DNA from 2 places in the Neorhizobium sp. LMR1-1-1.1 genome. Region 1 is predicted to be linked to the other one. Evidence: riboswitches for the same ligand, from Rfam matches in the RefSeq annotation. Region 1 holds a riboswitch; the other holds the start of a gene.
What was found. Region 1 has a riboswitch for S-adenosylmethionine ahead of metA (homoserine O-acetyltransferase MetA). Riboswitches for the same ligand answer to the same signal wherever they lie in the genome.
Positions count from the first base shown of each region.

Region 1 (5,309 bases):
AACAGATCGGCGGCTGTCTTTGGCATATTTTCGGTCACATCCGGGATCGGGATTAGCGAGAGATGCGGACTATAAAGATAAGCCCGTCCACCTCCAAGCCATTCTCCACATAATCACCGAAAGCCAAAACCCCTGCAAAGCAAGGGACTTAGCGGAAAATGAAAAAATCTTTGCCCGGATCGTCATTTCTCTGTTGCATTTGAAAATCGTCTGGGCCATATAGCGCCTCGTCGGCGGCAACGAGCCACTGACCAGCCGGTTCCGAACTACCACACGGACCGACGGATTGATGAGCGGGTGTAGCTCAGTGGTAGAGCACAACCTTGCCAAGGTTGGGGTCGAGGGTTCGAACCCCTTCGCCCGCTCCAGTCCCTCCCAGGAAAAAGCAATCAGGCTGATGAAGCGTCGGATCAAACCTGACGCATAGCATTTTCTTGTAGATCCAGCCGTTTTTGATCTTTTCTCTGACCCGCCTCTGGAAAATCTTTTCGAGATTGACGATTGACTTATTCGCCCAAAGCAGAACAAACTGGGAACGAACAAGGATATCCAAATGGCCCACGCGGAAAAATTTATCGTCCTGCAATTCAAGAAGAACCGTGGCAATATCGTGCCGGGCGAAATGCGTCAGGCGTCAAACGCAGTATCTGCAGAAAAGATTGCCGCTGCCATGGCATCGCGTGTCGTGGGTGTAGCTGCTTATGCAGTGATGGTCGATGAGGAAACCGGCGACATGGCATCACCGCGTCTCATTGCCCAACACGGTGAGACGGCTGATATCGCCGCCTAATTCGCCGGGACACTGTGTGCTGCCCGCAAACAGGGAGCGCAACGCGGCTGAAAGCGGCTAACGGTCTTGCGGTGAACCGAGCAGGCGACACGCCCCTATTTCAGTTTCACAAGAAGCCGCCCCACCGCCTCAACTCTTCGAAAACACGTAATCCGTTTCCTGACGCAGCACTTCGCCTGGACGTAAGACCGCGTTCGGGAAATTCGCATGATTGACGGCATCCGGCCAGACCTGCGTTTCCAGGCACAGGCCGGCATAGTTTCCGTATCTACGGCCATCGAAGCCCGGCACCGGCACATTGACCATCACACCGGCATAAAACTGCACGCCCGGCTCGGTGGTCCTCACTTCCATTGAGACACCCGAATAAAGGCTGCGCACCAGCGCCACAGAGCGTTTGGCAACACGCTCGTTCGACAGGCAGTAATTGTGGTCAAACGGCACCTGGCGACCATCCTCGAGCGCACGCCGCACCGGCCCCATCTGCCTGAGATCAAAGGGCGATCCGGTCAGGTCATTGAGCTTGCCGGTCGGAACCAGCCTTGCATCGACATCCGTTATCCTGTCGGCGGCAATCATGATCTCGTGGCCGAAAATGTCTTCGCGGCCGTCGAGATTGAAATAGGAGTGCTGACAGACATTGGCAGGCGTCGGCTGGTCCGACAGGCTTTCATAGACGACCGAGAGCACGCCATCCGCCTTCAACCGGTAGGTCGCGGTCACCGTGCAATTGCCGGGATAACCCGCGCGCCCATCGGCATCGGTAATCGAAAGCACCACCCTGTCGAACTGATGTTCGACAATCGTCCAGTTGCGCTTTCCCATGCCGTCCGAGCCGCCATGCAGATGCGTGACACCGCGCTCGTTCAGTTCGAGCTGGTAATCGCGGCCATCGATCGAGAATTTTCCATCGCCGATCCGGTTGGCGCAACGGCCAGGCGTGGCACCGAAATAGGGTGAATATGCCGGATAGGAGGCGAAGTCGTCGAAACCAAGCACCAAAGGCGCATCATGCCCTTCAAGGCGCAGGTCCTGAATGACCGCACCCCAGGTCATTACATTGGCAGTCAGCCCGCCGCCGCTGATCTGGACGCGATAGACGGGCTCCCCGTCCTGCGTGGTGCCGAACACCTCGAATGCCTGCCCTGCCATGAGTTTCCTCCGCCGTTTTTATCGGCGGCAAACTGCGCGATTTGGCAAGGTCCCGCAATGGGAAACGGCGACGCGCGGCGTCTTTTCCCGACGCCGCCCCAGAAGCCACACCAAGCGCCTATTCGGTGCCAATCTTGTCCATGTCGTAATGGGTCGTCTGGTACATCTCGTTGATCCAGTTTCCGAATAGAAGATGCGCATGACTGCGCCACCGGTTCTGCGGCGTCAGCGTATCGTCGTTATGCGGAAAATAGTCATGCGGCATCTTGATCGGGATACCGGCATTCACGTCGCGAAAATATTCGTCCGCCAGCGAGGTGGAATCATATTCGACGTGGTTGAACATGTAGAGACGGTTACCTTTCTTCTCATGCACGAGGCAAAGGCCCATCTCGTCGGATTCCATCAGGATTTCCAGATCGGACTTCTTCTCGACATCCTCGCGACGCACCTCTGTCCAACGTGACACCGGCACCTGGAAATCATCGGAAAAGCCGTTGAGATAAACCGAGGCCGGCGCGAGATTGCGGTGACGGTAAACGCCGAAAGCCTTTTCAGTGAGTGCATGTTTCGGCACGTCGTGAAAATGGTAGATCGCCGCCATCGCGCCCCAGCAGACATTCATCGTCGAATGCACATTGGTCGTCGTCCAGTCAAAAATCTGGCGCATCTCGTCCCAATAGCTCACATCCTCGTAGTCCATCTGCTCCACCGGCGCGCCGGTGATGATGAACCCGTCGAACTTGCGGTCCTTCACCTCTTCCCAGGTGTGATAGAAGGAGAGCAGATGTTCCTCGGACGTATTCTTCGCCTTGTGCGTGCCGAGCCTTATCAGCGAAAACTCCACCTGCAGCGGCGAAGCGCCGACCAGGCGCGCCATCTGCACCTCGGTCTTGATCTTGTTCGGCATAAGGTTGAGAAGTCCGATCTGCAGCGGACGAATGTCCTGGCGCACGGCGACCGTTTCGGTCATGACGCGCACGCCCTCGGAAACGAGGGTGGTAAACGCTGGAAGCGTATCGGGAATCTTGATCGGCATAGTAAGGCCCCACAAACAAAAAGCCGGCAACGAAAAATCGCAACCGGCCCGTGGGAAGTGAAGTCTAACTTCTCGCGGCCCTTTAGCGACTTTTTTAACGTGGCTGCAAGCCGGCCGGCCAAATCACCACGGAAGTTCGGTTTATCAGATAATCCTTGCGAGAGCCTCCGTCAATGGGAGCAAATTTGACCTGACGCCACCATGGCGCGACCGAAATAGGCATATGCACTGTTTCCCTTCCGCTACCCTTTGCGCTATGGGCAATGCCCATGGCCAATTCGACCTTCACAATCCTGCTTGGCGGCAATCTTGTCGTCACCGATCGCGTCAGACATGCGATCGCGGGAAGCCGTGTGATTGCCGCAGATAGTGGCATGCGCCACGCGGCCGGGCTTGGTGTGATACCGGAACTCTGGGTCGGCGACTTCGACTCTTCCGACGAAGACCTGATCGCCCGTTTTCCCGAGGTGGAGCGAAAGACTTATCCACTGGCTAAGAACGAGACCGATGGCGAGATTGCCACGGCCGAGGCGATCGAACGCGGCGCAAAGCGTCTGATCCTGATCGGCGCACTTGGCGGCGAGCGTTCCGACCACGCGCTGCAGCATCTTCTGCTTGCCATGAGCCTTGCCGAACGCGGCTTCGACATACTTCTCGCCTCGGGTGATGAAGAGGCCATTCCCTTTCTGCCGGGCAAAAAAGCGATCGACCTCCCCAAGGACGCGCTGTTTTCCGTCCTCGGCTTTTCCGCCCTGTCGGGCCTCGACATTTTGGGCGCAAGATATCCCTTAAAGGATTTCTCGCTGCCTTTCGGTTCATCCCGCACGGTTTCGAATGTTGCGGAAGGGCCGGTCGAATTCCATCTAAAGAGCGGCAAGGCGATGATCCTTGCCCGTCCCCACGATTTTTCCGGAGCATAAACGGTCCTCATGGCACCTCCCATTCTCAAGCTTGACGACATCTTCCTGAGCTTCGGCGGCGCGCCGTTGCTGAACGGCGCAGGCCTGCAGGTGGAACCGGGTGACCGCATCTGCCTCGTCGGCCGCAACGGCTCTGGCAAGTCGACACTTATGAAGATCGCGGCCGGCATGGTCGAGGCGCAGTCGGGCGAAGTTTTCCGTCATCCATCTGCGACGATCCGTTATCTCGAACAGGCTCCCGATTTCGCCGGGTATTCGACCGTGCAGGCCTATGCCGAAGCGGGCCTCGGTCCGGGCGACGATCCCTATCGTGTCACCTATCTGCTCGAACATCTGGGCCTGACCGGCGAAGAAGATCCGAACCGGCTGTCCGGCGGCGAAGCGCGCCGTGCAGCACTTGCCCGTGTCATGGCACCGGAACCCGATATCCTTCTGCTCGACGAACCGACCAACCATCTCGACCTGCCGACCATCGAATGGCTGGAAGACGAGTTGCGCAAGACGCGCAGCGCACTTGTCGTCATCAGCCACGACCGTCGTTTTCTTGAAAAGGTCTCCAACGCCACGGTCTGGATCGATCGCGGCACCGCCCGAAGGCTGTCTCGCGGCTTCGGCCATTTCGAAGCCTGGCGTGATCAGGTTCTCGAAGAGGAAGAGATCGAACAGCACAAGCTCGGCAAGGCGATCGAGCGCGAAGAGCACTGGATGCGCTACGGCGTTACCGCACGACGCAAGCGCAACATGCGCCGTGTTGGCGAATTGCAGGCAATGCGCGCCGCCTATCGCGGCCATAACGGACCGCAGGGCAGCGTTCAGGCCTCGGTTGCCGAGGGTCGCGAGTCCGGCAAGCTGGTCGTTGAAGCCGAAAACATCACAAAGGCATACGAGGAGCGCACAATCGTGGCGCCCTTCTCCATCCGCGTGCATCGCGGTGACCGCATCGGTCTGGTCGGCCCGAACGGCGCCGGCAAGACAACGCTCCTGAAGATGCTGACCGGCCAGCTGGAGCCCGACAGCGGCTGGGTCAAGCTCGGCACGAACCTGGAAATCGCAACCCTCGACCAGAAGCGCGAGGACCTCGATCCCGAGGATACCCTGTCCCATTATCTGACCGATGGTCGCGGCGAGACCCTGCTGGTCAACGGCGAACAGCGCCATGTTGCCGGTTACATGAAGGATTTCCTGTTCCAGCCTGAACAGATCCGCACGCCGATCAAGAACCTGTCGGGTGGCGAGCGCGCCCGTCTGATGCTGGCCCGCATGCTGGCAAGGCCTTCGAACCTCTTGATCCTCGACGAACCGACCAATGATCTCGACATCGAGACGCTGGACCTGCTGCAGGAAATCGTCGCTGGCTATAACGGCACCGTCATCCTCGTCAGCCACGACCGTGACTTCCTCGACCGGA
Region 1 is NZ_JBEGHE010000058.1:121,030-126,338, reverse strand. It holds gene MRBLMR1_RS25810 (prolyl-tRNA synthetase associated domain-containing protein) at 1-38, opposite strand, end outside; tRNA gene MRBLMR1_RS25805 (tRNA-Gly) at 294-368, shown strand; gene MRBLMR1_RS25800 (hypothetical protein) at 554-790, shown strand; gene MRBLMR1_RS25795 (aldose epimerase family protein) at 920-1,942, opposite strand; gene metA (homoserine O-acetyltransferase MetA) at 2,061-2,981, opposite strand; SAM riboswitch at 3,044-3,121, opposite strand; gene MRBLMR1_RS25785 (thiamine diphosphokinase) at 3,245-3,901, shown strand; gene MRBLMR1_RS25780 (ABC-F family ATP-binding cassette domain-containing protein) at 3,911-5,309, shown strand, end outside.

Region 2 (5,309 bases), on a different contig from region 1:
TGTCATCGCCGATCTGTGTGAAGCAAGCTCGCCTGGCAACTATTACATGCGCGCGATTCGTAATCGATATCCCGCGCCCTGAAACCAAGCCGGCATACCAACCGAGACGGGTGGTCGTTGATGGCCTTATCCGGCTGCGGTGCTGGAACGCTGAGACCACAGCCTTCAGTCTAGCCCAGAAAAAGCGAACAGCTCGGACATTCTGAGTTCCAGCTGCCACGGTGTAATTCGCCGCACCAAGCCCTTCTTCTCCAACGTTTTCATCGCTCGTGTTACGGTCTCCGCTGAAGTTCCGATGTGGTCAGCGATATCATGCCTGGATATTGGTACCGTAAGCACCTGATTTTCATCGTCGAAATGTTGAGCATGGCCGCAGCAGTCGACGAGAAAAACCGCGAGCCGTCGTGTAACGTCGAGTGCTCCCATAACAACAAGCCGCCGTTGAGCCAGCCGAATGTCATGACTGGCCTTTAAAAGCAATTTCTGCTGGATACGAGGGCGGCGTGGAAGATACTTCTCCAAATCCTTGATGGGAAATTTATACGCTGTGCAATTGGTTACGGCTTCCGCCGAGTTGAAAAAACAGCCATCACGAGGCAAACCGAAGAAGTCACCGGGCCAAAACAACGCCACGCTTTGTCGAACCCCGTTACGGATCGTATGCCTTCCCTGAACAACTCCCTCATCCAGATAATACAGATGTTTTGCTCGTTCGCCCTGCATGAAAATCGGAGCTGAGTGAGCCTTTACTGTGAGAAGTTCACCAAGCAGCAGAAGCTCAGTCCTCTCGCTAGGTAGCAGTTCGATAGTCGATCCATTTTGGTCACTCGACTGCCATGGATGTTCAGCCCGAAGAGCCAAACTCGGCTGATCGGTTCGCGCGGCACGGAATTTCATTTTAACCTAACAGTCTAGGTGGTCGCACAAAAGTCGCTCTCAAACTGACTTTTGTCAGTGCGTCGCACCTCTATCGCTGCAAGTTATGACCCGCTCCATCGGCAGATTCTTTGATTAGGAACAAGCGGATGGAATTTTACGCAGTGCGATAACCATTGCAGGGAGCCATGCTTGGAGGATTTCATCGCGCGCAAGAATATCGAGCGCTATAAAAAGCTGCTGGAGGAACGGAGCTGGACCGCTCTGGAGCGGCAAACGCTTTTAAACCTCATCCAAGAAGAAGAGCATAAGCTGATCAGCAAGGGGTCCGGCCGCGACAAATAAACCGCACCGCCTTTACCGAAAGTGGCGGTCACCGCGCATCGTTGCACGTAGCTACACGCACGCGCGTGCCTAACCTTATCTTCCTAGGCACTTTGTCATTTTAATAAACACTGATGGAAAAGTCGCTGGAGCGGGTGAAGGGAATCGAACCCTCGTATTCAGCTTGGGAAGCTGCTGCTCTACCATTGAGCTACACCCGCTTTCGCCTGCAGGTTTCCAACAACGGATCGCGGCTGTCAAGGGCGGTGGGCTGCCTGCGGCATCGGGATTGGTCGGGCAGATACGGTTCGAAACGCCCAACCGGGATCGAGCGTGATGCTCAGCCGCGGAAATGTTTCGACAGTTTCAGACCCTGCGCCTGATAGTTCGAGCCGAGACCAGATCCATAGAGACCTTGCGGAGCTTCCAGCATATGCTCGTAGACGAGGCGTCCGACGATCTGGCTGTCTTCGAGGATGAAGGGCACCTCGTGGCTGCGGACCTCCAGGACGGCGCGGCTGCCTCGTCCGCCTGCGGCTTCGTGTCCGAAGCCCGGATCGAAGAAGCCGGCATAATGGACACGGAATTCGCCGACCAGCGGATCGAAAGGGGTCATTTCGGCGGCATAAAGCGGCGGCACATGCACGGCCTCGCGGGAGACGAGGATGTAGAACTCATCCGGATCGAGGATCAGCTCGTTGCGGCCGCGGCTGTAGAGCGGCTCCCAGAAATCGAAAACATCGTGCTGGGCCTTCTTGTCGACATCGACTACGGCCGTGTGATGCTTGCCACGATAACCGATCAGGCCATTCGCATCACCCTTGAGATCGATCGACAGCGCGATACCGCCGCCGGACACGTTCGGCGTCGAGGATGCGACCAGCGTTTCGGTCTCGTGCAGATGCAAGAGTTCAGGTTCTGACAGGAGGGCATTGCCGATGCGGAAGCGGATTTGCGACAGGCGCGAACCCTGTCGGGCTACGATCGGGAAAGTGCGCGGCGAGATTTCGAGATAGAGCGGGCCGCGGTAACCGACCGGGATCTTGTCGAATTCCTGCGCATGATCAGTGATGACGCGGGTGAAGATATCGAGACGGCCGGTCGAGGATTTCGGATTTGCCGACGCCGACATATTTGCCGGCAGATCGAGGCTTTCCATCAGCGGCACGATATAGACGCAGCCGGTTTCCAGAACCGCGCCCTCCGACAGATCGACAACATGCAGCTTCAACCGGTCGAGCTTATCGGAAACGAGGCTGTTTGGACCTGGCATGAAGGAGGCGCGCACGCGAAATGCCTTGGCACCCAGACGAAGGTCCAAGCTGGCCGGCTGAATCTGATCGCGGTCGAGATCCCGTTCGGAGACCAGCCGTCCCGTTTCGAAGAGCGCCGCAATTGCGCGGTCCGCCAGAATTCCCGTGTCGCGAGCCATGATCGTTTCTTTCAAAATTTGGCGGTGACAAAACCAAATGCAGGGCATTGACGCAAGCGAATGCGAGGCGTAAGCCAGCTTTATCCCGTGGTGATTTGCCGGTCGGCTTGCAGCCACGTTAAACAAGTGGCTAAAAAGACCGGGTTGCTAAAACCGGTCTGCTTTCGCGGCCGGTTTTTTTTGTTTTGGATTGAGGACTAGCATGACAAACAAATGGCGCCCGGCAACTACACTCGTCCACGGCGGTACGCTGCGTTCGCAATATGGCGAAATGTCTGAAGCGATCTATCTCACCCAGGGCTTTGCCTACGACAGTTCGGAAGCCGCGGAAGCGCGCTTCAAGGGCGAGACCGAAGGTTACATTTACGCCCGCTACGGCAGCCCGACCAATGACATGTTTGAAAAGCGCATGTGTGCGCTGGAAGGTGCGGAAGAAGCCCGCGCCACGGCATCCGGCATGGCCGCCGTTTCCGCCGCCCTGCTCTGCCAGCTGAAGGCCGGCGATCATATCGTTGCAGCCCGCGCGCTGTTCGGCTCGTGCCGCTGGGTGGTCGAGACGCTCGCACCGCGCTACGGCATCGAATGCACGCTCATCGACGGCCGCGATCTCGCCAATTGGGAGAAAGCGATCCAGAAGAATACCAAGGTGTTCTTCCTCGAAAGCCCGACCAACCCGACGCTCGAGATCGTCGACATTGCCGGCGTAGCAAAGCTTGCCAACCAGATCGGCGCAAAGGTGGTGGTCGACAACGTGTTTGCGACCCCGCTTTTCCAGAAGCCGCTGGAACTCGGCGCCCACATCGTCGTCTATTCGGCCACCAAGCATATCGACGGCCAGGGCCGCAGCCTTGCCGGTGTGATCCTCTCAGACAAGGAATGGGTGGACGAGCATCTGCAGGATTATTATCGCCACACAGGCCCGGCCATGTCGCCGTTTACCGCCTGGACGCTGATCAAGGGACTTGAGACACTACCGATCCGCGTCAAGGCGCAGACGGACAACGCCTCGAAGATCGCCGACTTCCTGGCAGAGCACAAGCATGTCGCCAAAGTCATCTATCCGGGCCGCAAGGACCATCCGCAGGCCGACATCATCGCCAAGCAGATGAGCGGCGGATCGACGCTGGTCTGCTTCGAGCTGAAGGGCGGCAAGGAAGCTGCCTTCAAGCTGCAGAACGCGCTGGACGTGGTGACCATCTCCAACAATCTCGGCGACACCCGCAGCCTGATCACGCATCCAGCAACAACGACGCACAAGAACCTCACCGACGAGGCGCGTGCAGAGCTTGGCATTTCGCCCGGCACCGTGCGCTTCTCGGCCGGCATCGAGGACGGCGAAGATCTGCTTGAAGATTTTGCCAAGGCTCTGACTTCTATCTGAGGTCTTTTCGGCCCGTCGATATGGTGAATCCGGTTTTCGGATTCACCATATCAGTTATCCCTAATTCCAAGAACAGATCACAGTTTCTCGCGTAAACCGCGAGTTTTCTTGACGTTCGATGCCGTGTGTACGATATGCGGGGATGTAGATTCCATGTTCTACGGCGTGGTTGACGTGCAAGAAACGATATCCGGCGCTGTAGTTTTGAGGTATTTGTCCATGTATCGCGCCCGGACAAGAGACATAGAAGTTGCCGTCGAGCCGTTCTATCTGGAGGAGCAGTCCAGTCCGGAAGAGAGCCGCTATGTCTGGGGCTATCGCATTGTTATCGAGAACCACTCGATCCATACGGTAAAGCTGGTTCACCGCTACTGGCATATTACCGACCAGAACGGTCTGGTCGACGAAGTGGACGGGCTTGGCGTCGTCGGAGAACAGCCGCGCCTGCAGCCGGGCGACAGCTATGAATATTCATCGGGCTGCCCACTGGACACGCCATCCGGCATGATGTTCGGCTATTACGACATGCAGACGGAAGAAGGCGAGGTCTTCAAGGTCGACATCCCCGCCTTCTCGCTGGATTCACCCGGGCTGAACCGGGTGCTGAATTGAGCCCTGCGGCTCAGGCCGGAGCGAATTCCGCCAATTCGTAACGATAGGTCGTCGAGCAGAATTCGCAGGTGACGGCGATCTGGCCGTCTTCCTGGCTTGCCTCGATTTCCTCCGCCGTGAAGCCGGCGAGCACGCCCTTGATCTTCTCGCGCGAACAGCTGCAACGATCGAAGACCGTCTGCGGTTCATAAACCCGCACGCCACGCTCGTGGAACAGGCGATAGAGAAGCCGTTCGATCGCGACCTGCGGATCGGTCAGCTCGTCAGTGTCGATCGTCTCGACCAGCGAACGGGCTTCATCCCAGGCATCATCGGTGACGCTGGTATCGCGTTCGTCGCCATCACCGCCGTGGAGATCCGGATGACGCATGCGCTCCGGCGCCTGGGGTAGGAACTGGGCGACCAGACCGCCTGCCCGCCAATTATGACGCGGCTTGCCGTCCTCATCGCGGTCGAAAAGCTCGGCCACGGCAAGACGGACACGGGTCGGTATCTGTTCCGACTGACGGAAATAGACGCCGGCAATCTCTTCCAGAGACGAGCCGTCCATCGGCACGATGCCCTGATAGGGCTGCATGCCCTTGCCCTGATCGATGGTGAAGGCGAGTACGCCCTGACCAAGAAGCTCCGGCGGCGAGGTCTTGCCATCCTTGACGGCAGCAGCCAGTGCATCCTCGTCGTAAC
Region 2 is NZ_JBEGHE010000025.1:414,784-420,092, reverse strand. It holds gene MRBLMR1_RS15225 (KTSC domain-containing protein) at 1-82, shown strand, start outside; gene MRBLMR1_RS15220 (Crp/Fnr family transcriptional regulator) at 166-897, opposite strand; gene MRBLMR1_RS15215 (hypothetical protein) at 1,069-1,221, shown strand; tRNA gene MRBLMR1_RS15210 (tRNA-Gly) at 1,348-1,421, opposite strand; gene MRBLMR1_RS15205 (2'-deoxycytidine 5'-triphosphate deaminase) at 1,541-2,632, opposite strand; SAM riboswitch at 2,710-2,787, shown strand; gene MRBLMR1_RS15200 (O-succinylhomoserine sulfhydrylase) at 2,835-4,013, shown strand; gene apaG (Co2+/Mg2+ efflux facilitator ApaG/CorD) at 4,233-4,625, shown strand; gene MRBLMR1_RS15190 (Hsp33 family molecular chaperone) at 4,636-5,309, opposite strand, start outside.
Region 2: another riboswitch for S-adenosylmethionine. It lies ahead of MRBLMR1_RS15200 (O-succinylhomoserine sulfhydrylase); the one in region 1 lies ahead of metA (homoserine O-acetyltransferase MetA).